Regions from separate parts of the Pseudomonas sp. FG29 genome, predicted to be linked through region 2. Evidence: predicted binding sites of a transcription regulator. Region 2 holds the regulator's gene; the other holds the start of a gene.
The links. The regulator sigma-54, encoded in region 2, starts transcription at its own class of promoters, with help from an activator protein. The targets are predictions, from matches to a motif close to ANTGGCATNNANNTTGCTNT.
Positions count from the first base shown of each region.

Region 1: a site for sigma-54 is predicted at 4,500-4,519, ahead of ACODS1_RS09660 (ammonium transporter). Genes of this name have one in related genera too.

Region 1 is NZ_JBMDJU010000006.1:182,915-188,797, reverse strand. Features, by position in the region: gene ACODS1_RS09675 (heme-dependent oxidative N-demethylase family protein) at 1-1,026, opposite strand, end outside; gene ACODS1_RS09670 (PDR/VanB family oxidoreductase) at 1,037-1,981, opposite strand; gene ACODS1_RS09665 (dimethylamine monooxygenase subunit DmmA family protein) at 1,978-2,523, opposite strand; gene ACODS1_RS09660 (ammonium transporter) at 3,085-4,389, opposite strand; gene ACODS1_RS09655 (GGDEF domain-containing protein) at 4,814-5,883, shown strand, end outside.
Region 2 is NZ_JBMDJU010000007.1:42,839-48,721, forward strand. Features, by position in the region: gene pmbA (metalloprotease PmbA) at 1-741, shown strand, start outside; gene ACODS1_RS09910 (HPr family phosphocarrier protein) at 795-1,067, opposite strand; gene rapZ (RNase adapter RapZ) at 1,083-1,940, opposite strand; gene ptsN (PTS IIA-like nitrogen regulatory protein PtsN) at 1,943-2,407, opposite strand; gene hpf (ribosome hibernation-promoting factor, HPF/YfiA family) at 2,420-2,728, opposite strand; gene ACODS1_RS09930 (RNA polymerase factor sigma-54) at 2,828-4,321, opposite strand; gene lptB (LPS export ABC transporter ATP-binding protein) at 4,458-5,183, opposite strand; gene lptA (lipopolysaccharide transport periplasmic protein LptA) at 5,183-5,722, opposite strand; gene lptC (LPS export ABC transporter periplasmic protein LptC) at 5,709-5,883, opposite strand, start outside.

The sequences.
Region 1 (5,883 bases), on a different contig from region 2:
GGCAGCCTTGGCCTGCGGGTCGAACTGGCGCAGCCAATCCACCACGGTCTGGCGGTAGCGGGTCAGGCCCTTGTAGTCGGCGATCTCGTCCGGCAGATCGCGCAATACGCGGTGCAGGCGGCAGGCCCAGGCCGGGTTGGTGGCCAGTTCCTCAAGGCTGATCAGGTAGGTGCGGATGCCGAACAGCAGCGCATTGCTGCGTGGCAGGCGCGGCATGAACTGCAGCTCGACGCGCAGGTGCACCAGGCGTGCAACATTCTCCGGCGTCACCAGGCCTCGCTCATGGCCCCATTCGTGGAAGGTCTCCGAGGAGGTGTCCATGCGCGGGTTGATGGTCATGGTCCAGTTCAGGCGGCGCACCGGATGGCCGACCTGGATGTTCAGCAGGTACTTCAGCGCGCGGTCGAACACACCGAGCTGATGAGCCACGCCCGGCACCGGCGCATGCCACTGCTTGAAGCTCATGCCGGCGTCGAACTTGATCGACCAGTCCGCGGGGCAGGTGACCATGCCGGCGTCCATGAACAGGTCGCCGTCGCGCTGATCGAGCACGGCGAAGTCGCCCTGCGCCTGGCGCGTGATGTACTCCAGCGGCTCGAACGGCAGCGTGCTGGCATCGCCGAAGGTGAAGCGCTGCTCGATGCCCAGCGGGCGGTTGATCCACAGCCACTGGTCGCCCTCGCGCTGCAGTTCGAAGTGCTCGGGATAGTCGGTGCTCAGATGCTCCATCAGCATTTCCAGGGTGTCCCAGGCGGCCTGGGCCATGTGCGGCATCACCAGGCAACGCTGCGGATCCTTCTCCAATACGCAGGCACGCTCGGCCATCTCCGAGACATAGTGCTCGTCGATGTCGAACCAGTGCTCGAACACCGAGCCTGGCTCGCGCGGCGTGGCGGGCTCGATGTTGACCGAGTACATGTAGCTGTCCTCGGGAAACGGGAAGGGAAAACGGGCGATGGCCTGCGGGCTGTTGCTGAAGGTGAAATCGTCCCGGTAGGTTTCCAGCGGTTTCATCACGACGGGCATGGCGGATTCCTCAAAGATCGAGCAGCAGCGTGCCGGAGCAGCCGCCACGGGAAACACAGGGCATCAGCGCGGCGCCACGCTGTTGCTCATCCAGATAGTGATCGCGGTGCTCCACCTCGCCGCTCAGGTAGCGCGTGGTGCATTGCCCGCACACCCCGCCCCGGCACAGGTTGGGCACCTCCACACCGGCAGCCTCCAGCGCTTCGAGCAGGCTGTGGTCGCCCGGCACCTGCAGGCGCTGGCCACTGCGCGCCAGCTCGACGGTGAACGGCTGGCCTGGCTCGGGCGCGGCGAAGGCTTCCCAGTGCAGGCGCCCGGCCGACCAGCCATGGGCAGCAGCAAGCACCTTGAGTTCATCGAGCAGACGCTGCGGGCCGCAGACGTAAAGGTGGCTGCCAAGCGGCTTGGCGCTGAACAGATCGGCGCAGGACAGGCGCTGGCCGACAGCAGCGTCGTAGCCATGGAAGCGCTCGCCCAGACGTTCGCGCAGCTCATCAGCGTAGGCGTCGGTCAGGCCGCTGCGGTAGGCGTAGTGCAGTTCGAACGAAGCGCCTTGTGCCTTCAGCTCGGCCAGGTAGGCCATGAACGGCGTGATGCCGATGCCACCGGCCACCAGAATGTGGTGACGGGCCTGCGAATGCAGGGCGAACAGGTTGCTCGGCACACCTATCTGCAACCGGTCACCGACGCGCACCTGCTCGTGCAGGTAACGCGAACCGCCGCGCGAGGCCTCCTGCAGTCGGACGGCGATACGATACACGCCGGTTTCACGCGGATCGCCCAACAGCGAATAGGCGTTGCGCAGCGTGCGCCCTTCGATAGGCAACACCACCTGCACGTGGCTGCCGCAGGAAAAACCCGGCAGCGCGCCGTCGAGCGCGGCGAAACTGAACTCGCGTACCACAGGCGTCAGTTGGCGCACAGCGGTAACCTGCACCTCGATCATCGCGCTCATGCCGGCACCTCCGCCGCATAGGGGCTGTCCGGATCGATGCAGACGCCCATGTAGGCGCCTAGGCGCTGGGAGAAATGTTCGCGCACGAACAGCTTCACCCGGCACTGGCCACAGGTGCATTCGCCTTCGCTGCCGATGTCCTGGAAATGCCCGCAGTGCACGCAGTACAGGCGGCGTCGCGCGCCTTGCTTGAACAGTTCGATCTCATCGCCGAGCAGGCCGGTATGGCGTGCCAGGCGGTACACATGCCAGAGAAAGCTTTCATCGCCACAGACATACAGCCGGGTGCCGGCCTGCGCCTGCTCCAGCAGCATCTGCAGGCGCAGGTAAAGCGCCTCGATACTGGGCAAGCCCTCCTGCTCGGCACTGCCTGGCAGCGTCTCGCCCAGGCACAGCAGCAGAGTCGGCGCCGGATCATCGAGCAGCGCGGTAGCGGCACTGGCCTGCTGGGCGACCACGATGCGGCGACTGGCCGGTTGCCGGGACGCCTCGGTGGCATAACGTGGGGTACTGAACAGGGGTTCGGTACTGGATGCGGTCATCGGAAACCCTCCCGGGTGAGAGCAAGGCGATGGTCGATTGGCCTCCAGAGAAAATTCTCTGAGAGAACTTTTTGTTCTCATGAAGAAAGCACGGACTGTGCCATTTCCGTCATCCCGCGCCAGCGTGGGCGCCGGCCCCTGCAACCATCCCGCAAGCCGGCAAAGACTGCACAAGCGCAGGGCAAAGCGCGCCACTGCGGCGCATCAGGAGGATTTCTGAACAGAGGGTTTGAGGGGTGAAGAAGTGGTGGTGATGGGATGGAAATGGACTGGCGGACTGTTCGCCTAAGCCCGCCCTTATATCTCGAGCAACGCCCTTCAGTGAGGCTATGGTTCCCGAGCGATCATCGGGGGATAAGTTGCAAGCCGAGTGCGCCCGCTAAGTCATTGTGGGAGGCGCTTCAGCGGCGACAATCGCGGCTAAAGCCCCTCCCACAGGATGCAGCCGTAGGGCGGACCGGGACGCCGGCCGCTCGTAGCGTCAGCGACCAATCCACCAGTCCGTCTCCGGACTGCCATCAGGATCGATTTCCCCCGAGACTCCGCGAATGACCTGTTTCGTCAGTTGGAGTACTTGTAGCCCACCTCGCCATGCGCAGCGAGATCCAGGCCGTCGATCTCCTGCTCTTCATCCACGCGTAGCCCCCCGCAGAACAGCGCCGCGATCTTGAACGCCACCCAACTGGTCAGCGCCGAGAAGAGGATGCTGAACAGCAGTACGCCGGCATTGACCTGCAATTGATCGAGCAGGCCACGCTCGCCGGTGAAGCCCTGCCCACCCAATTCGCTCAGAGCGAACACCGGGGTCAGCAGACCACCGAGGATGCCGGCCACGCCATGCACGCAGAACACGTCGAAGGCATCGTCCAGCCCCATGGCGGGCTTGAGCTTCTCAACCGCCCAGACGCACACCGGCGCGGCGATCAGCCCCAGGACGATGGCGCCCATGGGGCCGACGTAGCCACAGGCCGGGGTGATCGCTACCAGCCCGGCGATGGCGCCGGACACCGCGCCGAACAGGCTCGGCTTACCGCGGTGCACACCCTCGACCAGCATCCAGGCCAGTGCCCCAGCGCAGCTGGCGAGCATGGTGTTGACCATCACCAACATGGCGAAACCACTGGCCGCCAGGGCGCAACCGCCACAGAAGCCGAGCCAGCCGACCCATAGCAGGCCACCGCCGATGAAGGTCATGGTCATGTTGTGCGGGGCCAGCGCCGACGTGCCGTAGTCGCGCCGCCGGCCGATCAGCCAGGCGCCGACCAGCGAGGCGATGCCCACGTTCAGGTGCACCACGTTGCCACCGGCGAAATCCTGCACGCCTAGGTTGAACACCCAACCACCGCCCCAGGCCATGTGCGCCATGGGGATGTAGTTGAGCGTCAGCCAGACCGCCATGAACAGCATCACCGCCGAGAACTTCATGCGCTCGGCGAAGGCGCCGACGATGATCGCCGGGGTGATCGCGGCGAACAGCAGCATGAACAGGAAGTACAGGTATTCGGGAATGGTGCCGACCACGGAGTCGGTGCCAACGCCCTTGAGGAACAGCTTGTCCAGCCCGCCGATCAGTGATTGCCAGGAACCACCGTCGGTGAAGCACAGGCTGTAGCCGTAGATGGCGAAGAGCACCGACATCAGCGATGCCGTGCAGAACACCTGCATGAGGATCGACAGCACGTTCTTGCCACGCGCCATGCCGCCATAGAACAGCGCCAGGCCAGGCAGGGTCATCAGCAGCACCACCAGCGAGCAGAGCGCCACGAATGCCGTGTCACCACTGTTGACCACGGGCGTCTCGGCCGCCTGCACGGCGGCACTGCCCAACAACGGAACAAGCCCCAACACGATACGACTACGGGTCATCGACTACAGCCTCCAATCAGGGAACCGTGCTGCGCGGCCTATCGCGCAGCATCGGCATACGAGACCCTGCCGGAATATATCCTGACAGGAATTTTTATTTCCCATAAGGCATAGCAATCCCCTTGCCAATTGGAAATATCCAATTACAAATAAATAAGTCAAATAAAATCATAAGGTTAAAAAGTCATACTCGATTGCTCGGATATTCGCCGACAACATGCCTCCCCGTCTTGGTGCAGCGAAGGACACAACGGCTCAGCCGCGAATACCCGATAAAAAACCAGCCACCCCCTCCCCAGCCATCAGGTAGCGGCGTAATAATGGCGCGCCCTTGCAAACATGCAGCAGAACGCCACCATCCCGACAGGCGCATGCAATTGCCCCCAACAGAATGTGTCATGAAGAAGCACAGGAATCCGGCCCGATGAGCGCCTCAGAGTCAGGCACCGCCTCCTCCAGACAATCGGCCTGGGTAATTCCCGCCGCCCTGCAGACGGCCTACCAGCGCTATGTCGTCGAACAGCATGGGCGCTTCCTGCTGGCGATCAACTTCATCGCCATGATCGCCTACGACCTCTACGTCTTTGCCGATGCCCTGCTGATCCCCGACATGGCGCTGGAGTCCCTGCTGCTGCGTGGCGGCATGAGCCTGATCGGACTGGTCAACATCTACCTGGTGTTCTGGCGGTATCGCAACATGCTGCTGATGGACATGCTGATGCCGGTGCACGACATCATCTCCACCATCGCCTGGTTCGAACTGCTCAAGCGCAGCAGCTCACCCGACGTCCCCACCTTCGTCTACGCCTCGGTGGTGTTCATCATCCTGGCCAACCTGGGGGCGCGCTACAGCTTCCGTGGCATCCTCGCCTGCTCCGCCGCGATCTCGGGGATCATCCTGTACAACCAGTGGCTGCTGCATGATGGCCAGAGCAAGCCGGTGCTGGTGTTCAGCATCGCTTACCTGCCGGTGCTGCTGTTCAGCCTGTTCATCAGTTGGACCAACATCAACGGTGTGCGCCGGGCCTTTCTCGACGATCAGGAAAAGCAGCGCCAGCGCGACGAACTGGCGGCACTCAACCTGCGCCTGAGCGAACAGGCCAGCACCGACGCGCTGACCTGCGTCGGCAACCGCCGCGCCTTCGATCTCGCCCTGGAAGATCACTGGCAGCAGATGCAGCGCAACGGCCGGCCCTTCGCCCTGCTGTTGCTGGACATCGACTTTTTCAAGCCCTTCAACGACCACTACGGTCATCAGGTCGGCGACCAGTGCCTGTGCGAGGTCGCTCGCTGCATCAGCGCCGGCCTGCGTCAGGGCCAGGGCAATGTCTACCGCTATGGTGGCGAAGAGTTCGTCGTGCTCCTGCAGATCACCGATGTCGCGGATCTGAAGGCCCTGGCCGAGCGCTTGCGCGAGCAGGTGGCCAATCTCGGCCTCGAGCATCAGCACCGCCCCGATGGGCTGAACCACCTGACCATCAGCATCGGCGCCTG
Region 2 (5,883 bases):
TACTGGTATGACGTCAACCGTCAGGGCGAGCTGCTGGCCGATGCTGCGGGGATCGGTCAGCGTGCTGCCGAGCGTGCGGTCAGTCGCCTTGGTGCGCGCCCGGTGCCGACCTGCGAAGTACCGGTGCTGTTCGCTGCCGAGCTTGCTGGCGGGCTTTTCAGCCATCTGCTGGCGGCGATCTCGGGTGGCAACCTGTATCGCCATTCCTCCTTCCTCGAAGGCGCACTGGGCCAGCGTCTTTTCCCTGAGTGGCTGAGCCTCGACGAGCGCCCGCACCTGCCGCGCGCGCTGGGCAGTGCCACCTTCGATGGTGACGGCCTGGCGACCTATGCCAAACCGTTCGTGGAGAAGGGCGAGCTGGTGTCCTACGTACTCGGCACCTACTCCGGGCGCAAGCTGGGCCTGCCCAGCACCGCCAACTCCGGTGGTGTGCACAACCTGTTCGTCACTCATGGCGACGAAGACCAGCAGGCGCTGATTCGCCGCATGGGGCGTGGACTGCTGGTCACTGAGCTGATGGGGCATGGGTTGAACCTAGTGACGGGCGATTATTCCCGTGGCGCGGCGGGCTTCTGGGTGGAGAATGGCGAGATCCAGTTCCCCGTGCAGGAAGTCACCATCGCCGGCAACCTGCGTGACATGTTCCGCCAGATCGTTGCCGTTGGCCGTGATCTGGAGCGCCGCGGCAATATCTGCACCGGCTCGGTGCTGATCGAGAAGATGACAGTCGCCGGTAGCTAAAGCGGCAGAAACGACAAGGCCACCCGTAGGTGGCCTTGTCGTTTGTCAGGCACTCATTCGCCTTCGTCGAAGTAGTTTTCGATCAGTGCGACCACGGCATCCATGGCCTCCTGATCCTGTTCGCCTTCGGTATGCAGGTGCACACTGGTGCCCTTGCCGGCTGCCAGCATCATCACGGCCATGATGCTCTTGCCATCGACCAGGCTGTCGCTGCTGCGGCCAATGCGCACCTGACAGGGATAACGGCTGGCGACACCGACGAACTTGGCGGCGGCACGGGCATGCAGGCCAAGTTTGTTGATGATGGTGATTTCGCGGGTTGGCATCGCGGCAGGGATTCCTTAGCTGAGGTCGCGGTGGCGAACCTGGACGTTCTTCAGTGACCGTTTCAGCGCTTCGTTGAGGCGGCTGGCCAGATAGACCGAGCGGTGATGGCCGCCGGTACACCCAATGGCAATGGTCACATAGGCGCGGTTGCTGGCAGCGAAGCGTGGCAGCCATTTGTCCAGATAGGCGAGGATATCCTGATACATCTCCTCGACTTCCGGTTGTGCCGCGAGGTAGTCGATGACCGGCTGATCGAGCCCGGAAAAATCGCGCAGTTCAGGTTTCCAGTAGGGGTTGGGCAGGCAGCGCGCGTCGAACACCAGATCGGCGTCCACGGGCATGCCACGTTTGAAGCCAAAGGACTCGACGAGAAAGGCCGTCCCCGTCTGTGCCTGCCCTAGCAGGCGCAGCTTCAGCGCGTCGCGCAACTGGTAGAGGTTCAGGCGAGTGGTATCGATGCGCAGGTCGGCGAGATCGATGATCGGCGCCAGCAACTGCGTCTCGTAGGCGATGGCCTCGGCCAGCGAGCGATGTTCGTTGGTTAGCGGATGACGCCTGCGGGTTTCCGAGAAGCGCTTGAGCAGGGTGTCGTCTTCGGCGTCGAGGTAGAGCACCTCACAGCGGATGCCGCGCTTGTTGACCTCGCTGAGCAACTCGGGAAAGCGGCGCAGCTGGCTCAGCAGGTTGCGTGCATCGATGGACACCGCAACCTGTGGCAGCAGCAGGTCACTGTGCGGCAGAAAACGCTCGGCCAGCTCTGGCAACAGGCTCGCCGGCAGATTGTCGATGCAGTAGAAACCGTTGTCTTCGAGTACATCGAGGGCGGTGCTCTTGCCGGAGCCGGAGCGACCGCTGACGATGATCAGGCGCATGATTATTGACCGTTCTGGATGTCCACGACGACCTGATAGAGCGCCTCGCTGGTCGGCGCCTGACGCAGGCGTTCGCGGACGTCCTGGCGGTCGAGCATGCTGGCGATCTGGCGCAGGAGTTCCAGGTGCGCGTCGGTAGCAGCCTCTGGCACCAGCAGCACGAACAGCAGATCGACCGGTGCACCGTCGATGGCGTCGAAGTCGACGGCCGTGTCGAGGCGCAACAGGGCACTGATCGGGGCGCTGCAGCCAGCCAGGCGGCAATGGGGAATGGCGATACCGTTGCCGAAACCGGTAGAACCGAGTTTCTCGCGGGCAATGAGGCTTTCGTAGATGTCCTGGTTATCCAGGTCAGCAAGATCACGAGCAACCAGGCTGGCGATCTGTTCGAGCACGCGCTTCTTACTGCCGCCCGGCACGTTCACCAAGGAACGGCCGGGGGTCAGGATGTTTTCAAGTCGGATCATGGAGGGGAAATGTCAGCGGGCTGTAGCGCCTTGCAGGCGGTCGAGCTGCTTTTCCTTGTGCTTGATGAGTTGACGGTCGAGTTTGTCGGCCAGCAGGTCGATGGCGGCGTACATATCCGTATGCTCAGCGTTGGCGACGACCTCACCGCCGGCAACGTGAAGGGTGGCTTCGATCTTTTGCTTGAGCTTCTCGACTTCCATGATCACCTGAACGTTGGTGATCTTGTCGAAGTGGCGTTCCAGTCGGCCGAGTTTCTCGCCGATGTAGTCACGCAGGGCGTCGGTCACATCCAGCTGATGTCCACTGATGTTGACTTGCATACCGCTTTCTCCTTGTTGCCTTGTGTAAGAGGCAGGTCATGAGTCGACCTACCACCGGAACACCTTGGCCTGTTCGCGTGTGCGATCAGTCTGGCTTGCTCACATCAGGCGCTTGCGTTCACTGGATGGTGCGATACCGAGAGACTCGCGGTATTTGGCAACTGTCCGACGGGCGACCTGGATGCCTTGTGCCTCCAGTAAACCAGCGATCTTGCTGTCACTCAACGGCTTTTTCGCGTTTTCTGCGGCGACCAGTTTTTTGATGATGGCGCGGATCGCGGTGGACGAGCATTCGCCGCCTTCGGAGGTGCTGACGTGGCTGGAGAAGAAATATTTCAGCTCGTAAATGCCACGTGGGGTATGCATGAATTTCTGCGTGGTGACGCGCGAGATGGTCGACTCGTGCATGCCCACCGCTTCGGCGATGTCATGCAGCACCAGGGGCTTCATGGCCTCGTCACCGTAGTCGAGGAAGCCGCGTTGATGTTCGACGATCTGCGTGGCCACCTTCATCAGGGTCTCGTTGCGGCTCTGCAGACTCTTGATGAACCAGCGCGCTTCCTGCAACTGGTTGCGCATAAAGGTGTTGTCGGCGCTGGAGTCGGCGCGTTTGACGAAGCCGGCGTACTGCGCATTGACGCGCAGACGCGGCATGGCCTCTTGGTTCAGTTCCACCAGCCAGCGGTCGTTGTGCTTGCGCACGATGACGTCCGGCACCACGTATTCCGGTTCGCTCGATTCGATCTGCGAACCCGGGCGCGGGTTGAGGCGCTGGATCAGGTCGATGACCTGCTTGAGCTCGTCTTCCTTGAGCTTGGTGCGGCGCATCAATTGGGCATAGTCACGGCTGCCGAGCAGTTCCAGGTGATCGCTGACCAGACGCTGGGTTTCGGTCAGCCAGGGCGTGCTGGCAGGCAACTGACGGAGTTGCAGGAGCAGGCATTCACGCAGATCACGGGCGCCGATGCCGGCTGGCTCGAATTGCTGGATGCGGTGCAGTACGACCTCGACTTCATCGAGTTCGATGTCCAGTTCGGGGTCGAAGGACTCGGCCACTTCCTCGAGGGTTTCCTCCAGGTAGCCGTCGTTGTTGATGCAGTCGATCAGGGTGGCGGCGATCAGCCGATCCTTGTCCGACATCGGTGCGAGGTTGAGTTGCCACAGCAGGTGGCTGTGCAGGCTTTCACCAGTGGAGGTGCGGGTGGTGAAGTCCCACTCGTCATCATCGTTGCTGGGCAGGCTGCTGGCGCTGGTCTGGTAGATGTCTTCCCAGGCAGTGTCGACCGGCAGCTCGTTGGGAATGCGTTCGCCCCACTCGCCTTCCTCCAGGTTATCAACCGTCGGAGTGGCTTCCTGGTAGCTCTCTTCCTTGCTCGGCGCGGGGGCAGCGCTTTCGGCGCCATCGGCCATCGGGTCGCTGTTGTCGAAGTCGTCGCCATCTTCCTGGCGCTCGAGCATGGGGTTGGATTCCAGCGCCTCCTGGATCTCCTGCTGAAGATCCAGAGTAGACAGTTGGAGGAGGCGGATAGCCTGTTGCAGCTGCGGTGTCATCGTCAGCTGCTGGCCCATCTTGAGGACTAGCGAAGGTTTCATTGCAGACCTTAATTTACTGGCGAGTTACGCCTTCCACATCAGGGCGCCGAAGCGCCGCCAGGAAGCAAATTATATGCCTGAAAAACGCTCATTTGCCTAGGGGCTGTCCTATTCCTGTCATGTAAATGCAGGTCATTTACAGACGGAACTCGTGGCCCAGGTATACCTCTTTCACGGTCTGGTTGGCGAGGATGGTCTGAGCATCGCCTTCTGCGATCAGTTGCCCGTCGTTGACGATGTAAGCAGTCTCGCAGATATCCAGGGTTTCGCGCACGTTGTGATCGGTGATCAGAATGCCGATGCCCTTGGCCTTGAGGTGATGGATGATCTGCTTGATATCGCCTACCGAGATCGGGTCGACACCGGCGAAGGGTTCGTCGAGCAGGATGAACTTCGGATTGGTGGCCAGGGCGCGAGCGATTTCCACGCGGCGGCGTTCACCGCCAGACAGGCTCATGCCCAGGCTGTCGGCGATATGGTGGATATGGAATTCCTGCAGCAGGTTCTCCAGTTCCGCCTGGCGGCCGCTGCGATCCAGATCCTTGCGCGTTTCCAGAATGGCCATGATGTTGTCGGCCACCGACAGCTTGCGGAAGATCGAAGCTTCTTGGGGCAGGTAGCCGATACCCGCGCGGGCGCGGCCATGCATGGGCTGGTGGCTGACGTCCAGATCATCGATCAGCACGCGCCCCTGATCGGCCTGCACCAGGCCGACGATCATGTAGAAGCAGGTGGTCTTGCCGGCGCCGTTGGGGCCGAGCAGGCCCACGATCTGGCCGCTTTCGATGTTCAGGCTGACGTCGCGTACGACCTGGCGACCCTTGTAGCTCTTGGCCAGATGCTGGGCTTTGAGAATAGCCATTACTGTTGCTGATCCGCAGGTTTGTTCTTCGGCTGGATGACCATGTCGATGCGCGGACGCGGCATGCTCACGTTGTTACCGGTGGCACGGCCCGCATTGACGATCTGGCGGCGGGTGTCATAGACGATTTTCTCGCCTTCGAAGGTGTTGCCTTCCTGGATCACCTTGGCCTGGTCGATCAGAACGATGCGCTCGTTGCTGGCGAAGTACTGAATGGTCTTGCCGTAGGCTTTGACGATCTCCTTGTCCACGGCCGGCTTCTGCTCGTAATAGGCGAGGTTGCCCACCGAGGTGAATACGTCGATGTCGCCGCTGGCGGTTTGCGTGATGGTCACGGTGTCGCCGGTGATCTTCAGGGTGCCCTGAGTGATGATCACATCGCCGCGGTAGACCGCTACGCCCTGCTTGTCATCCAGCTCTGCCGTGTCGGCCTGGATGCGGATCGGCTGGTCGCGATCGGAGGGCAAGGCCCAGGCGGCCGCGCTTCCCAATGCGGCGCCGAGGCTGATAATCAGGGGGAGGGTATTAACGAACCTCATGCTGGCCTCTTACGTTGGACTGCAGGATCATCCTGCTGTCATTCAAGTACGCTTTCATTCCTTGTGCCGTGGTCACCCCGTTGGCCGCAACGATTCTAACGGCTTGCTCGGTCTGCGCATATTCCTTGTCAGGAATCACGGTCATGCGGCTGCTGGTGATG